DNA from 3 places in the Exiguobacterium sp. KKT215 genome. Region 2 is predicted to be linked to each of the others. Evidence: riboswitches for the same ligand, from Rfam matches in the RefSeq annotation. Region 2 holds a riboswitch; each other region holds the start of a gene.

Region 1 (5,326 bases), 1.2 Mb from region 2:
GGACGCAAATCATGAAAATCAACCGGGCGTTCCCGCTCGACAAGCTCATGCCGGCCATCCGGTATTACGTCGAGAAGACGAACAAACGGATCACGTTCGAATATATTCTTTTATCGAAAGTGAACGATTTGCCGGAGCACGCCGAGGAACTCGCCGACTTGATTGACGATATTAAAGACAAGTCATACGTCAACTTGATTCCGTACAATCCGGTCAACGAGCATATTCAGTATGAGCGGAGCACGTCTGAGGACATCATGGCGTTTTACGACGTCTTGAAGAAGCGGGGCATCAATACCGGTGTCCGCCTCGAGCACGGGACTGATATCGATGCGGCCTGTGGCCAGTTGCGCAGCAAGCATATGAATGTCGAAGGCGCAAAATGACAGAGACTCCTTGAATCTCCTGATTCAAGGAGTTTTTTTGTCTTCTGCCCTAGATGGATTGCCGGCCTGGTTCAGTATTTTTCGTCCGAGCGGTTGCTATTTTGGGAAATGTTGAATAGAGAGTGCCCCCTCAGGGAATAGTCACTTGAAATCAATGTAGAGAGTGGAGGCAATTCAATGGAGACAGTAAACGCTGCGTTATGGATTCGAGTTCGAAATACGCTTGGGGAAGGCCCGTGTTGGGATGCGGAACTGAAACGCTTCTATTGGGTCGATATCGAGGGACATACACTTTGGTGGTACGATGAGAAAGAAGATGAACTGTCGTCGTTCGATATGGGACAACAGATCGGGTTCGCGGTCCCGAAAGTGACGGACGGCGTCGTCGTCGGCTTGAAAGACGGAATCTATGAGTGGGACGAGACGTCAAAAGAGCTCGATAAAATCGTCGAACTCGACGACCCGGAAGAAAAGCTCCGCTTCAATGACGGAAAAGCCGACCCGTACGGCCGCATCTTCGCCGGCACGCTCCATCTTGAAGACGAGGCGGAACAAGCGACGCTATACCGGTTGAATCGCGACGGCACGACCGAGGTCATGTTGAGCGAGTTGACATTATCGAACGGACTGACATGGTCACCCGACCATTCGACGTTCTATCATATCGATACACCGACCGAGACGGTCCGTAAATACGCCTTTGACTTGAAGACGGGAACGCTCGGCGAAGGGGAGGCCATCATCGATTTCACCGTCGAGGAAGGATTCCCGGACGGCATGACGTCCGATGAGGAAGGGTTCTTATGGATTGCACACTTTGCTGGCGGCCGCGTCTCGCGCTGGAACCCGGAGACGGGTGAAAAAGTGCTCGAGGTGCTCGTGCCGGCCCCGAACGTCACATCGTGTTGTTTTGTCGGCGACGAATTGAACCAACTCGCCATCACGACGGCTCGTGAAGGGATGGATGACGAGGCGCTCAAAGCCCATCCGGACGCAGGGTCGGTTTTTAAAATCGATACAGACGTGAAAGGGATGCCGCTCTATCGGTTTGGACGATAAGGAGGTAAAGAGATGGTGAAGCGATTGCTCGTTCGTGCAGGCATCGGTTTGGCACTCGCGGCAGTGGCCCGGGTCGGGATTCAAAAACTATTGGATGCGAACCGGGAAGACGACCACACGTATTTGAATCCGCGCTGGGATGAGGCCCCGAGTGTCGATGCCGATAAGGATGAGGATGAGGTCGGTCTGACGCAGCTCGATTCGATTTATCGGGCCGAGTGGCAGGCGAACACGTATCCCCGCTCCGAGGCGGAACGCAAGGCGTTGGAAGAATAGGGAAAGGAACACGTCCGGGAACGGGCGTGTTTTTTTTCTTGACAAGACAATGGTGACCCGTCATTATCTAAAAAGTAATGATTACGATTTAGGAGTGGGGATACATGAAACGAATTCCAATCACGGTGCTGTCCGGTTATTTAGGGAGCGGCAAGACGACGTTGATGAATCATCTGTTGAACAATCGGTCCGGCAAGAAATATGCGGTCATCGTCAACGACATGAGCGAGTTGAACATCGACGAACGATTGATCGAGCAGAACGGCTTCTCGCGGACGGACGAAAAATTGGTCGAGCTATTGAACGGCTGCATCTGTTGCACGCTCCGTGAGGACCTGCTCGAAGCGGTACAGGAGATCACGAACGACCGTGAGCTCGACGGGATTATCATCGAGTCATCTGGCATCTCAGAACCGATTCCGGTCGCCCAAACGTTTACATACGCCGATGACGCCCTTGGCATCGACTTGACGAGCCGTGTCTATATCGATGCGATGGTGACGGTCGTCGATGCGTATCGGTTCTTGAAAGATTTCAACTCGGGCGAGTCGCTTCATGAACGGAAGCAGGCCATCGATGAGACGGACGTCCGCGAAGTCGTCGACCTGCTTGTCGACCAAATCGAGTTCGCGGACATCATCGTCTTGAACAAGGCGGACCGCGTGACCGAGACAGAACTCGGTGAGATGGCCGGGCTGTTGAAGGCGCTCAATCCAACCGCCAAACTGTTGACGTCAGTTTACGCGAACGTGGAGTTGACGGAGCTGTTGGACGTCAATCTTTTCGATTTCGAGCAGGCGATGCACGCCGCCGGCTGGATTCAAGAACTAGAGGCCGAGACACACACACCAGAGACGGAGGAATACGGCATCAGTTCGTTCGTCTATCGCCGCCGCCGTCCGTTTCATCCGGAGCGGCTCCACGCCTGGATCGAGGCGTTCCCGGATCAAGTCGTCCGCGCCAAAGGTTTCTTATGGATCGCCTCCCGGAACGACATCGCCTGCCTGTTCTCGCAAGCGGGGTACGCATCGACGCTCGAACACGCGGGACGTTGGCTCGCGACGCTGCCGGAGGAAGAGCGGAGTCTCATGTTCACGGCAGAACCTGAGCTCGCCGCCGACTACGTCGAGCCGAACGGGGACCGTCAGACGGAGCTCGTCTTGATCGGGCAGCGGATGGAGCGTGCGGTCATCGAGGCCGGACTCGACGCGTGTCTGTTGACGGATGAGGAGATGGCGCTCGATTGGACGACGTTGCAGGACACGCTTCCGGGGAACGGTATCGTGACTTTCACATAAACCGTTTACAAATTCGGAGCGGTCGTCTATACTTCTCGTTGCATAGATAACCGCATACATTGGACTACACTAGGGGTGCTTCGGCTGAGATGTGAGCATGGCTCCAATCCCTTATGACTCGATCCGGGTAATACCGGCGTGAGGAAGTGTGGCACTTTTTCTAATGGATTTTTACATTGGACGAGTGGCCGCATTCTCATGGATGCGGCTTTTTTGTGTACATACAATAAGGGGGAATAGAACATGAACAACCAATGTGGTACGAGTCCGATTGTCGGATTCCGCTTTACGCTGAGCCCAATGACATCTGATTTTGTGAGTGTCATCAAAGGGGCATTGAAAGAGACGAACTTGCAAAACGTTTGGCGGCATACCGATGACGTCTCGACGGTCATCCGGGGACGCAGTCAGCATGTGTTCGACGTGGCCAAAGCCGTCTTGTCACATGCAACGAAGACCGGGGAACATGTGTCGATGAGCGGGACGTTCTCGGTCGGGTGCCCAGGCGACACGGCAGGAGACAATCTGCTCGACGTGACGACTGATCCTGTGAACGGTCCTGTATCGACCCAGTACGTCTCTTCTCAGTTCGCCCTCTATCCGCTCGGGGACGCGAAGTATATGGACATCATCTACGAAGAAATTGCGTTTGCGAAAGAGCGTGGCGTCTTCAATGACTCGATGCATTACGCCTCGGGCATTCACGGCGACATCGAACCGGTGTTTTCATTTTACGAGGCGACGTTCGACCGGGTCCGTGCGAAGACGAGCCACGTCGTCATGACGGTGACGTTCAGCGTGAACAGCCCGTCACACGAGGGACGTAACGATGCTTAAGTCGTGGAAGTTAAAAGAAATCGTCTTGTTGGCCATTTTATCGGTCGTATTCGCTGTCGTCTATTTGGCGTTCGTCCATGTCGGGAATCTATGGGCTGGCTTGATCGGACCGATCGCGTACGAATGGATTTTCGGCATCTGGTTCATCGTCTCGATTATTGCGGCTTATATCATCCGCCGACCTGGCGCCGCATTCTTGTCCGAAGTGCTTGCGGCGACGATTGAGATGATGATTGGGAACGCGATTGGACCTCGTATGATTTTAGTCGGGATCATTCAAGGACTTGGTGCTGAAGCGGCGTTTGCGGTCACGGGCTACAAGCGATATGACCTTTGGGTGCTCATGCTGGCCGGATTTGGTGCAGCTGCGACGAGTTTCGCGTATACGTACGTCATGGGTGGACTTGCTGCCCTCAGTCCGACATACGTGGCGACGATGTTCGCGTTACGAGCGACGAGCGGGATGATCATTGCCGGTCTGGGAGGTAAGATTTTAAGCGACTTGTTGCTTCGGACGGGTGCGCTCGAAGGGTATGCCATCGCGCGTCAGGGACGTGTGCATGGTTGAGGCAGAACAGCTGTCATTCCGCTATCCGGAAAAACAGAGCAAAGTATTGACGGACATCACGCTTCAATTAACGGCTGGGAGGACTCTCATTACAGGGGCGAGCGGGTCGGGGAAATCGACATTGTTCTCTTTGTTGAATCGTCTGTATCCAGAGAACTGCGATGGAATCGTGACGGGCAAACTATATTTGTTTGACCGCTCTTATGATACGTATGCAGCTGGTGAGGTGAATCGTCGTGTCGGAACGGTGTTTCAAGATCCTGACAGTCAGTTCGTCATGCAGACGGTCGAGGAGGAATTGATTTTCACACTCGAAAATTTTGCCGTGGCGAGGGACGAGATGATGACGCGTGTGGCCAATATTTTAGCGGAATTGCAGTTGACCGATTATCGTGACCGAGTCATTCATGACCTTTCAGGTGGAGAAAAGCAACAAATCGCTGTCGCCTGCGCCTTGATCGGGAAGCCAGAATGGCTACTGCTCGATGAGCCGCTCGCGCACCTTGATCCCGAGACATCAACCCGTTTCGTTCAGTGGCTCGACAACGTCGCACAGACGGTAAACGTTGTCGTCATCGAACATCGACCCTTCCTATGGGGCGGGTTCTTCGACAGAGAAGTGGAACTCGTGAACGGACGCATCAACTATGATGGACCGTTCGTTGCCCGCCCGGATTATACGTTCTCTCCGGTTGAGGTGACAAAAGGAGATGATTTTTTATTTCACGTACCGCAATTAAACAAAAAAACATTCAATTTAGCAGCGAGCAAGCTGACCGTCGCCGAGGGTGATCTCATTGCCGTACTCGGTCGAAACGGCAGTGGCAAATCGACTTGGCTCAAGAGCCTTGCCCGCGAACATCAAGAAGTCGGACTCGTCCCACAATCTCCGGCTCATCTGT
Region 2 (5,326 bases):
TTAGTTTATCCAATCAACGTTCTGAACGGAACTTTTCTTCACGTGAGACGTATAGGACACCAAGGAGGGAATGATGATGAAAATCCAATACGAATTGACAGAAGACGACTATATCCGGTTCAACTTGAGCCATATTAAACGTTCGAAAACAGGAAAGCGGATGATCCTCTTACAGCGAATCATCGGACCACTTATCTTTTTAGGCGCTGCTTTCGTGCTGGCGACGTGGCTCCAAGAGACGGACTGGTGGCTATATGGCATATACGGGGTAGCGAGTATTCTTTGGTTCCTGTATTATCCGAAATACTTTGAACGGCATGTCCGGAAGCAGACGCGGCGTCTCATCGACGAACGCAGCAACGAAGGCATGATTGGTCCCCACACGATGGATTTGGAGGAGACTGGTCTGCGCGATTTAAATGAGTTCGGCGAGACGCGTGTGTCATGGGCAGGAATCAAGGAAGTCGTCGAGGAGGACGATTATGTGTATCTATACAACTCCTCGGTCAGCGCCTATATCTTGCCGAAGCGCGGACTGGACATGGAAGAGGTGCGCCGATGGCTGCCGATACGCTGACGATTCAACTTGTCGATGACACAAACCGGGAGGCTGTTGTCGCCTTGACCGTCGCTTCTGACCAAGCTCGCTTTATCGAAACAAACGCCGAATCGCTTCGCGAGATGGAAACCGATGTCAAATATGCGTGGCAGTGCTATGCGCTTTGTCGCGATGAGCATCCCGTCGGCTTCATGATGATTGGGGCCGAGAACAAGGTGGATCGTTACATCTGGCTCGATCGATTTATGATCGATGTGACAGAGCAAGGGAAAGGCATCGGTTCAACATGTTTACAACTTACGATTCAGTGGATGAAAGAACGCTTCGATGTCGATGACCTCATCCTCAGTCTGCATCCGATGAACGAACCGGCGAAACGGTTCTATGCGAAGGGGGGATTTGTCGACAGTGGCCTGATTGATGAGGCGAACGGGGAAGAGATTTGGGTGTATCACGTCAAACAGGGACAGCCGTCATAAGTCGGCCGTCCCTGTTTTCGTCGTCGTTGAGCCTTGAACAGCACTGCCCGCTTTGAAAAAGAGAACGATAGCAGCCACTCCGAAAATCGAGATGAACACGTTTTGGAGCAGCACATCGACGAACATCGGCTCGCTGGAGAACGTGCCCGTCGCAATTTGAGCATTCCAGCGGGTGAACGTGGCGATGCGTTCAAGCGTGTACAAGAGACCGGATATGAACAGGCAAGCGGTGGCAGCCAGTAATAGCGTCAATCGATTCAAGACATGACCTCCTAATATCTGATATCCTGATTTTACCATTTAATATCAGTGGGAGGGAAGTACTTATCGCTTCGCCGTGAGCGGTCGCAATTGCTTGACCCGAGCCAAGACGATCCAGCCGAGCACGGCCCCGGTCACACTCGACGCAAGGAAGGCCGGGAAGAAGAACAGTGCCCCGAACTCGCTCCCCATCAACACCTTGGCGTACGGGACGGCGACGAGCGAGGCGATGAGGCCTGTCCCGATGACTTCACCGAATGCGGCGAAGGCGACGCGGTTCGTCTTCATATAGAAGACCCCGGCCAAAAGCGCCCCAATCATACCTCCGGGAAAGGCCAAGAGCGACCCGGTACCGGTCATGACACGGACGAGTCCGGTCACGAACGCGACGAGAACGGCCCCGATCGGTCCGACGGTGACGGCGGCGATGACGTTCACCATGTGTTGAATCGGATAGGCACGGGCGACACCGGTCGGAATCGAGATGAACAGGGAACCGATGACGGCGATGGCGACGAGCATCGCCATCCAAGTGAGTTGTTGAATACGCATAGATAGTCTCCTTTCAAAATGAAAACGCCACTTCTCCAAGTGGAAAAGTGGCGTGGAAAGACAGACGAATCCCACACCACTTCCCTACGCTGGTATGAGCCAGATCAGGTTCGAAGGGTCCGGCGCATGCCGTCTCAGCCCGAAGGCTCCCCTAGTGGTCGTTTATTAACATGAGTATAGCATACCGTCATTTGACGCGGTCGAGCTTTCGTGGTCGGAACGTGACATAGATGATGCCGATGAATAGGCCGTACAACAAAAGGGAGAAGACGAGATTGATCAGCCACGGGAGTGTCCCCATGAACACGGCGACGGACGCGTTTTGAAACCAGACGAGCGAGAGCGACAGCCCGAAAAAGCTGAGAACGAGCGTTGTCCAAAAGCCGACAGCTCGGCGCTTGAACAGACGCCAAACGAGCAGCCCGATGATGAGACTGACGACGGCCGTCGCCCCTAAGTACATATACAAGATGGCATCGACCGGGTATGAGTAATATACAACGTCCATATCGTTTCCTCCTAGGAGATGATGAAAGAAAGGGTGAACAGGATGAGACAGGCAATCCCATGGCGTGACCGATCGTTTCGTGAACGGTTCGAACGATGGATTGAGGCAAACGTGCCGAATGCGAGGTGGCACGTGATCAAAGATACCGATTTGACGTACTTGCTTGTTGGCGCGCTCAATGAGGAACGTTACTACGCCAAAGCGGTGACCGATATCAGCCGCGGCGAGGCCGGATTGTCGGCGTTTCTGGCCGAGCGGCATCCTGATTTCGTGCCTGACGTCATCGCCATCGATTCAGCTCAGAATTGGCTACTCATGCGAGACATCGGCGGAGACGCGTTACGTGCACGGCCGGACGTGAGTCGATATGAAGCGGCGTTGCGCCAATACGCACAGTTGCAGCGACAAGAGATCGACCAGATTGAGACCTACTTGTCTCTCGGCGTCCCGGACCGGCGACCGGCCACATTGAAGGATGAAATCCAAACATATTTGCCTGAGCTCTGTGTCGGGCTCGAGCAATACAAAGCCGAGGCCATGCTCGCGCTTCAAGACGAATTGATCGCCATGTGCGATGAGCTGGCGATTGGGATGCCGATGAGTCTCGAGCACGGTGATTTGCACGGCGGCAACATCTTCTGGCGGGAACGGACGAATGATTTGTGTATCCTCGACTGGGGCGACGCGACGGTCACGCACCCATTTTTCAGCGTGCGCGTGTTTTGGAACGCGCTGTACGACTTATTGCCGGAAGAAGACGAGGTCGCCTGGTATAAACAGATTCAAACGATGCGTACGGTTTACTTGGAAGCGTGGAGCGGCGTCGCACCCAAGGACGTACTTTGGCGTCATCTACTGATCGCCGAGGAGCTCGGTTGCGTCTATCGTGCCTTGTCGTGGCATGTGTATGTGACGAGATACCGGTACGATGTAGCTGAGTCGAGCGATAAGCCGGCGCAATGGCTAAATTTGCTACTCGAGTACCGGGACTTGAAACGACGCTTCCGATAAGTCATTCATGTTTCTCGAGTAGGTTTTCATAATCCGTCTCGCTCCAAAACAGCGGAGCAATCGACTCCGGCCCTTTGAAGATCTCACCGTCTCGGTCGTAGACGATGGCGTAGCCACCCTCGACTTTAAAGACGATCAAATCGGCCTTCACTTCCTTGACCCCGTTTCCCGCGATGATGACGTTCTCGAGCGGATCGCGCGCCAGTTGTACGCCCCATTCGTTGAGCTCGACGATGAGCGCGGATGTGTAGGCGTGGCGATTATAGAGCGTCTGGAATTCATCTTCGGTCAGGATGACGTCCGTCGGTGGGGCACTCGTCCCATATTTCCGTTTTTCAATCTCTTCGACGAATTGAAGGAACGATGCTTCTTGCCAAAACAGCGGGGCGACCGACTCGGGACCGTTAGCGATGTCCCCGTTCTCGCTCTCATAGACGGTGGCGTACGTGCCGTCATCGAGTTTGAACGGATGAATATCGGCGTATGTATGCTGGATGCCGTCGCCGGCGATGACGACGTGCTCAAACGTCTCGCGGAACGGGGTGAGTCCATCGTTCTCGAGTGCCTTCAAGAGCGGCGGGACTTTTTCATATTGGTCGAAGACGTCTTTAAAATCTTCTCGCGTCCAAGCGGTGATGTCTTCGGACGACGGCTCATTTGTATCGGCTGGAACGATGGGTTGCTCAACGGAATCGGTGCACCCGGTCAGTAAAAACACACTGAACCCGAGCAAGCCTAGGCGTTTCATCAATCAAACCTCCTAAGAAAGTTACATTTTTTTCCTGTTATCAATGATCGTAGCATGTTTGCCAGTCATTGAGAACCCGGGTACTTTCTCGCTCAGGGTTGCCGCTTCAAGTAACGGTCGAGTGCCTCGTAAAATCGTTGTTGCTGCTCGAACGGGATGTCGCGATCGGATGCGGGACCATAACGAATCAGATGATAGAGCGAGGCATCGATATCCGTCAGCTCGATGCGTTCGAACCAGTCGACGACCGTCTCATTCGTTCGAAGCTTTAACTCAGGGGCGAGCGACGCGTTGAACGTGATCAGCCAATCCCTCAGTTCGATATTCGTGAGCATCGGGAACGTCCGTGCCTCAATCGATGTGTCCGCGTTGAGAGACAGTGGCGCAAAGGCATTCTGTCTACTAGAAAACGTGAATCCTTTTCCTCGTCGACGATGTAGCCATTTACGCACGCCATAGACGGTCAACCCGATAGCGGCAAGAAAGGCGAACAATGTGCCGAGTCCGCCGGGAGCATCGCCATTGCCGCTACCGAACGTGAATTTCAGCATGTCTTCCTTCTCTTGCCGTTCTCCGCCTTTTCCCCTCTCATCGGTAGCGCCTAAATCGATACCCCCTTTTGGCGGTGGGGCTTCTTCTGGCTTGCCCATTTCAATCATACTCATTGGAGCAGGGGTATTGATCGTTTGAAACCAACTGAACGTCTCCTTGCTGACGAAGACGAACGTCACCACGAGACAAGCTGTCACGATCAAGAACCCGATAAATCGAGACGCCCACTTCATGTTCTACCTCCTTACCAGAATGTTCAGACTATTTATTGTCTATATTACCATAAACAGGTAAACTTCGAATAAGACATCTACCAACGGAGGGGAACGACATGGGAATCGAAGCGGTCATCAAACAGTTGAACGAAGTGTATTTAGGAAAGGACGAGGTCGTCCGCCTTTGCTGCACGGCGCTTCTCGCCGAAGGACATATTTTGCTCGAGGACGTACCCGGGACGGGGAAGACGTTGCTCGCCAAAGCAATCGCCGGCAGTTTTGACGGGACGTTCTCGCGCATCCAGTTTACGGCCGATTTGCTCCCGTCCGACGTCATCGGCACCGACTACTTCAATATGCAGACGCAAGGCTTTGACCATCGGCAAGGTCCGATTTTCGCGAACGTCGTCCTGATTGATGAAATCAACCGGGCCGTACCGC
Region 3 (5,326 bases), 1.3 Mb from region 2:
ATCGACGCCACGTTTCAACGCTTCGGCGAAATCGACTGTCGACACTTCTGTCTTGCCTTCGATTGCTTTACCGAAACCACGGAACAACTGGCTCAAAATAACGCCCGAGTTCCCACGTGCCCCCATCAAGAGACCGCGTGCAAACTTCGATGAGACGTCAGCGATATTCGCCGAGTTGAGTGCGGCCACTTCTTTCGCACCCGATGTCATCGTCAAATTCATGTTCGTCCCCGTGTCGCCGTCCGGCACCGGGAAGACGTTAAGCGAATCTACATAATCCGCATTCTGGCTCAAGTTGGCTGCACCGTTCGCGACCATGTTCGCGAACACCAATCCATCTAAACGTTTTAAACCCACACCAAATCCTCCTTCGTTCTCGTCAGTCATTCGTCAGACGAACGCCTTGTACGAATATGTTTACCGACGAAACGTTTAATCCTAAAGTTTCACCGAGCGTGTATTTTACACGGCTTTGCACGTTGTATGCGACTTCCGACACTTTCGTCCCGTAGCTTACAATGATGTGCATGTCGATATGTACGTCTTCTCCATCTTGACGTACGACCACGCCTCGGGCGTAGTTTTCACGTTTCAATAGTTCTGCGATCCCGTCTTTCAATTGAGCTTGAGACGCCATTCCCACAACGCCGAAACATTCCATCGCCGCACCGCCTGCGAGTGTCGCGACCACGTCGTTCGTGATGTCAATATTGCCATATGTTGTCTTCATTTCAATTGCCATATGGAGTAGCCTCCTTTATTCGGAATGATTCCTTCACTACATTCTACAATAAGTACCTAGTTATTAAAAGAACCTGCTCCATAAACTCGGTCAATTGTAGCCGTAACCCTCATTCATTATTAAAATCCTTTCCAGTAATGTCAAGTTTTTTTCTTGTCATCCTATGATTTTCTAGTTGCATCGTGAAAAAACCCGTGCTAATATAAACGAGTGTCTATTAGGACGAACCCACATAAAAAAGGAGGGGAAACGCATGGCACGTAAATGCTACGTAACAGGTAAATCACCTAAATCAGGTAACAACCGTTCGCACGCACTCAACAAGACAAAACGCACTTGGGGTGTAAACGTACAAAAAGTTCGTATTCTCGTTGACGGTAAACCTAAACGAGTTTGGGTTTCAGCTCGCGCTCTTAAATCAGGTCTCGTTGAACGCGTATAATTTTTATACACGAACGAAATAAATCCCAGCGGCATTCGCCGATGGGATTTTTTTGTGTTCATTTTTTGACATACAGCACGAGCACCATGCCTTCGTGCACGATCAAATCCGCCGCTTCATCGTCCCATTCGTTCGAGATGGTGAGCGCCTCATGGCTGACGACATCGTGACGGTCGAGCGGATATTTGACGCCGCGGATGGTCACGTTCGCCTGCTTCCATGGGATGAGCGACAAATAGTGACCGTCTTGACGCGGGAGTTCATAGCGTCCCGACCCGACGAGTCGTACCGTCTGCCCTGCCGTGACGAGACGCATCTCCGGATACGCCTCGAGCAGACCGATATTGCTGAGCGTCATATCGAGCCGGCCGCCGAGCGCACCGTAGACAATCATCTCCGTCGCGCCATGCCCCCGTGCCGCCTCGAGAGCGATCTCGAGGTCGGTCACATCTTTCTCAGATGGATAGCGGACGGCGTCGATCGGCACTTCGCCCGTGAAGGAGTCGAAATCGCCGACGACGAGATCTGGGTTCAGCCCGTGGTTCAACAGTGTCTCGTACCCCCCATCGACGCCGATGATGTAATCGACGTCACGCGGGAGTCCCGAGATTGGTTCCGGGCTGGCCGCCACAATCAACACCCGCATTAGCGGACGTCCCGGGTCGCGAGCGTCGCGAAGCGCGGCGCCGAGACGAACAAGAGGACGAGGACGACGGCCGACACGAGGAAGGACGGGAGCATGTACGTCATGTTATAGGCGAACGAGTAGGCGACGACCGGACCTTCCGCGTATTCGGCGAAGAAGACGATCCCCGACAAGACGTGGGCGCCGTAACGAAGCAGTGAACCGAGGAGCGCGCCGAGCACCAAATAAACGACGAGCGTCTTTTTCGCCTCATCCTTGGCGGCTCGTTTCACTTGACCAGCAAACAGTCCCGCCATCCCGACGACACCGTAAGCGAACGTGTAGTCGAGCAGGAACTGGACCGGCGTGAAGATGTAGGCCCCGAACAGCAGTTGCAGCGTTCCGACAAGTGCACCGGTCGCAAGTCCGCCTTTCAAACCGTGACGATACGCCATGACGAAAATCGGCAACATCGCCAAGCTGATTGACCCGCCTTGCGGCATCCGGAACGGGATGAGCAAATCAAAAATCAAACCGAGTGCGGCGAACAATGAGATTTCAATGAGCGCCTGTAATTTTAAACGTTGTTTCATCTATTTCCCTCCTTAAAATATGAGCGAACGACAAAAAGCAGCATGACGTAAACGCCATGCTGCTATCGAGTAGCAACGTGCATTTTCGCCACATCCCTACGTCCGTGTGAACGGAACAGGTTCAAAGGGTTAGCGTATGCCTCTCAGCCACAAAATGTGACACCCCTTGCGACAATATTTGTTGTTCTATGGACGATTATACACGAGATGCGTTGCGAATGCTATCGATTGCGTCTTTATAGCTCGGCTCGTTATAGATGGCCGAGCCGGCCACGAGCACGTCAGCACCGGCATCGATACATAATTTCGCAGTCTCCGCATTGACGCCGCCGTCAATCTCGATTTCAAAGTCGAGACGGCGCGCTTGGCGCATCTCGTTCAACGCCGCGATTTTCGGCACGACCGATTCGATGAACTTCTGACCCCCAAAGCCAGGGTTCACCGTCATGAGAAGTACCATGTCGACGTCACCGAGCACGTGTTCAATCAATGACAGCGGCGTATGCGGGTTGAGAACGACGCCACACTTGGCTCCGGCCGCCTTGATTTGTTGAAGCACGCGATGCAAATGGTTCGTCGCTTCGACGTGGACGGTGACGATGTCCGCTCCCGCCTTGATGAAGTCTTCGACGAAGCGCTCCGGTTGGTCGATCATCAAATGGACGTCTAACACCATGTCCGACTTCTTCCGTAAGCTCGCGAGCACCGGGAGACCGATCGAGATGTTCGGGACGAATTGACCGTCCATGACGTCAAAATGGATATAATCCGCGCCGGCCTCTTGGACCGCCTTCACTTCTGCCTCTAGGTTGGCGAAGTCCGCCGCTAAAATCGAGGGTGCAATTTTAATCATGTCAGTACCTCCGTTGTCTATCGTTTAACTCTGCCATAAACGTAACATAATTCTCATAACGGGTGGAAGCGATTTCTCCCGCCTCGACGGCCGCTTTGACGGCACAACCCGGTTCGTTCAAATGGGCACAGCCTCGGAACTTACAGTCGTCGTGCCGCTCGACGAACTCAGGGAAGCACCAACGCATCTCCTCGACTTCGAGTTCTTCTGGGAACTCGAGGCTTGAGAAACCAGGCGTGTCAGCGACGAGCCCGTCAGCGAGCGTGATGAGCGTGACGTGACGCGTCGTGTGCTTGCCTCGGCCGAGCGACTTCGAGATTTTCCCGGTCGCGAGTTCTAGTTCCGGCGCGACCGCGTTCAAGAGCGAACTCTTGCCGACTCCGGTCTGTCCGGCAAACACGCTCGTCTTCTCTTTAAACGACCCACGAATTTGTTCAATCCCCGACCCGGTCTCCGTCGACGTCTCGATGACCTCATAGCCGATTGACCGATATAAGGCCGCTGCCGCTTGAATCGTTTCGAGTTCCGACTCCGTCAACAAGTCCATTTTCGTTAAGACAATAATCGGATGGACTTGCTTCGATTCGATTAAGACGAGGAAACGGTCGAGCAGATGGAACGAGAATGCCGGTTCCTTGACCGAGAACAGCAAGAACGCTTGATCGATGTTAGCGATCGGCGGGCGGACGAGATGGTTCGACCGCTCATCGACGGCCAAGATATAGCCTGTGCCGTCCCCTTGGTCTTGAATATCGACATCGTCGCCGACGACCGGCGAGATGTTCCGGTTGCGGAAATTGCCGCGGGCGCGACAACGGATCTCTTGTTTCTCTTCCGTCATGACATCATAAAACCCGCCTTGTAATCGAATAATCGTACCTTTCATCCTATGACCTCCTTAGAAAAAGAGGCGACGCGCGCGCCACCTCTTCATTGTGAATCTTTTGCTTGTGCGTACGTCACCGTATCCGTCCGGACGACTTCCCCGTCGACTTCGATCGTCGCGGTTCCGACTTCGTCCGGTGCAATGACGAGCGTATACGAGTAAGTCGTCGTCTCCGTTATCTTATCACGCAACACTTCGACTTCGCCACGGGCGTCTACCGTCCGAATGACGACCTCGAGTGCCACAGGTTCTTCGCCTTCAGCAGGCGGATCGATTTCGACGTTGACTTCCCGTTCAATCGAGACGTCGGTCGGTTCGACCCCTTGCGACACGATGACGGTCAATTCCGTCCCCGGGTCGACGGCTGTTCCGGCCGTCGGTAACTGACGAATGATTTGGTTGGCGGGCACGCTCGTTGAATACTCGTCTCGTTTGACGATTTTCAAGCTATTCTGTTCGGCGTACGTCGTCGCTTCCTCAAACGTATACCCGGCTAAATTGGCGAGTTCGACTTTATTGCTACCGGTCGAGACGACGAGCGTCACCGTCTCTTCAGACGGGACGACCTCGTTGTCCGGAGCAATCGACTGGGAGATGACATCGCCGCTATCGACCGTCTCCGACGCCTCGGATTGAATTTCGATATCCGCAAAGTCGAGGTCTTTGAGCGTCCGCTCGGCCGCCGACTGAGACAATCCTTCGACGTCCGGCATCGCGACCGTCTCTTTCCCGGCCGACACGACAATCGTCACGGTCGTTCCGCGTTTCGGTTTCCGACCGGCTTGCGGTGTCTGCGAAATGACGTCGCCAGCGGCGATGTTATCGCTCGCCCGCTCTGTCGCTTCGACGACAAAACCGGCTGTTTCGAGTTCGGTCGTCGCTTCGTCGTTCGTCATCCCGACGACGTCTGGCACGACGGCACGGGACATCTCATCGGCGATGACATATGCCCCGATTCCGCCGCCAATCAACAAGAAGAGGAGTAGGAGCCAAAGCCACCACTTCTTCTTCCGTTTCGGCTTCGGGTTCGCTGTCTCAGGTTCGCTCGGTGCGACCGGTTGTTCCGGTGTCTCTTTGACGTTCGGTTCGTCCGGGACGACCGGTGACATGACGAGCGTCTGATCGAATGCGTCCTGTTCCGTACTGAGGCGTTTCGGTTCGTTCGCACGTTCCGGGTCGAGCGCC

What was found. Region 2 has a riboswitch for thiamine pyrophosphate ahead of thiW (energy coupling factor transporter S component ThiW). Riboswitches for the same ligand answer to the same signal wherever they lie in the genome.
Region 1: another riboswitch for thiamine pyrophosphate. It lies ahead of ACZ2GZ_RS07105 (YkoF family thiamine/hydroxymethylpyrimidine-binding protein); the one in region 2 lies ahead of thiW (energy coupling factor transporter S component ThiW).
Region 3: another riboswitch for thiamine pyrophosphate. It lies ahead of thiT (energy-coupled thiamine transporter ThiT); the one in region 2 lies ahead of thiW (energy coupling factor transporter S component ThiW).

What each region holds. Positions count from the first base shown of each region.
Region 1 covers NZ_CM145756.1:1,362,595-1,367,920, forward strand. The annotation lists gene rlmN (dual-specificity RNA methyltransferase RlmN) at 1-386, shown strand, start outside; gene ACZ2GZ_RS07090 (SMP-30/gluconolactonase/LRE family protein) at 564-1,445, shown strand; gene ACZ2GZ_RS07095 (hypothetical protein) at 1,458-1,721, shown strand; gene ACZ2GZ_RS07100 (GTP-binding protein) at 1,826-3,019, shown strand; TPP riboswitch at 3,081-3,181, shown strand; gene ACZ2GZ_RS07105 (YkoF family thiamine/hydroxymethylpyrimidine-binding protein) at 3,263-3,856, shown strand; gene ACZ2GZ_RS07110 (ECF transporter S component) at 3,849-4,424, shown strand; gene ACZ2GZ_RS07115 (ABC transporter ATP-binding protein) at 4,417-5,326, shown strand, end outside.
Region 2 covers NZ_CM145756.1:175,792-181,117, forward strand. The annotation lists gene ACZ2GZ_RS01005 (YcxB family protein) at 77-577, shown strand; gene ACZ2GZ_RS01010 (GNAT family N-acetyltransferase) at 559-1,038, shown strand; gene ACZ2GZ_RS01015 (hypothetical protein) at 1,033-1,299, opposite strand; gene thiW (energy coupling factor transporter S component ThiW) at 1,363-1,851, opposite strand; TPP riboswitch at 1,916-2,014, opposite strand; gene ACZ2GZ_RS01025 (hypothetical protein) at 2,039-2,359, opposite strand; gene ACZ2GZ_RS01030 (aminoglycoside phosphotransferase family protein) at 2,402-3,370, shown strand; gene ACZ2GZ_RS01035 (hypothetical protein) at 3,372-4,118, opposite strand; gene ACZ2GZ_RS01040 (hypothetical protein) at 4,211-4,903, opposite strand; gene ACZ2GZ_RS01045 (AAA family ATPase) at 5,002-5,326, shown strand, end outside.
Region 3 covers NZ_CM145756.1:1,819,986-1,825,311, forward strand. The annotation lists gene ACZ2GZ_RS09470 (DAK2 domain-containing protein) at 1-357, opposite strand, end outside; gene ACZ2GZ_RS09475 (Asp23/Gls24 family envelope stress response protein) at 380-742, opposite strand; gene rpmB (50S ribosomal protein L28) at 996-1,184, shown strand; gene ACZ2GZ_RS09485 (thiamine diphosphokinase) at 1,243-1,830, opposite strand; gene thiT (energy-coupled thiamine transporter ThiT) at 1,830-2,402, opposite strand; TPP riboswitch at 2,479-2,579, opposite strand; gene rpe (ribulose-phosphate 3-epimerase) at 2,599-3,255, opposite strand; gene rsgA (ribosome small subunit-dependent GTPase A) at 3,257-4,141, opposite strand; gene pknB (Stk1 family PASTA domain-containing Ser/Thr kinase) at 4,186-5,326, opposite strand, start outside.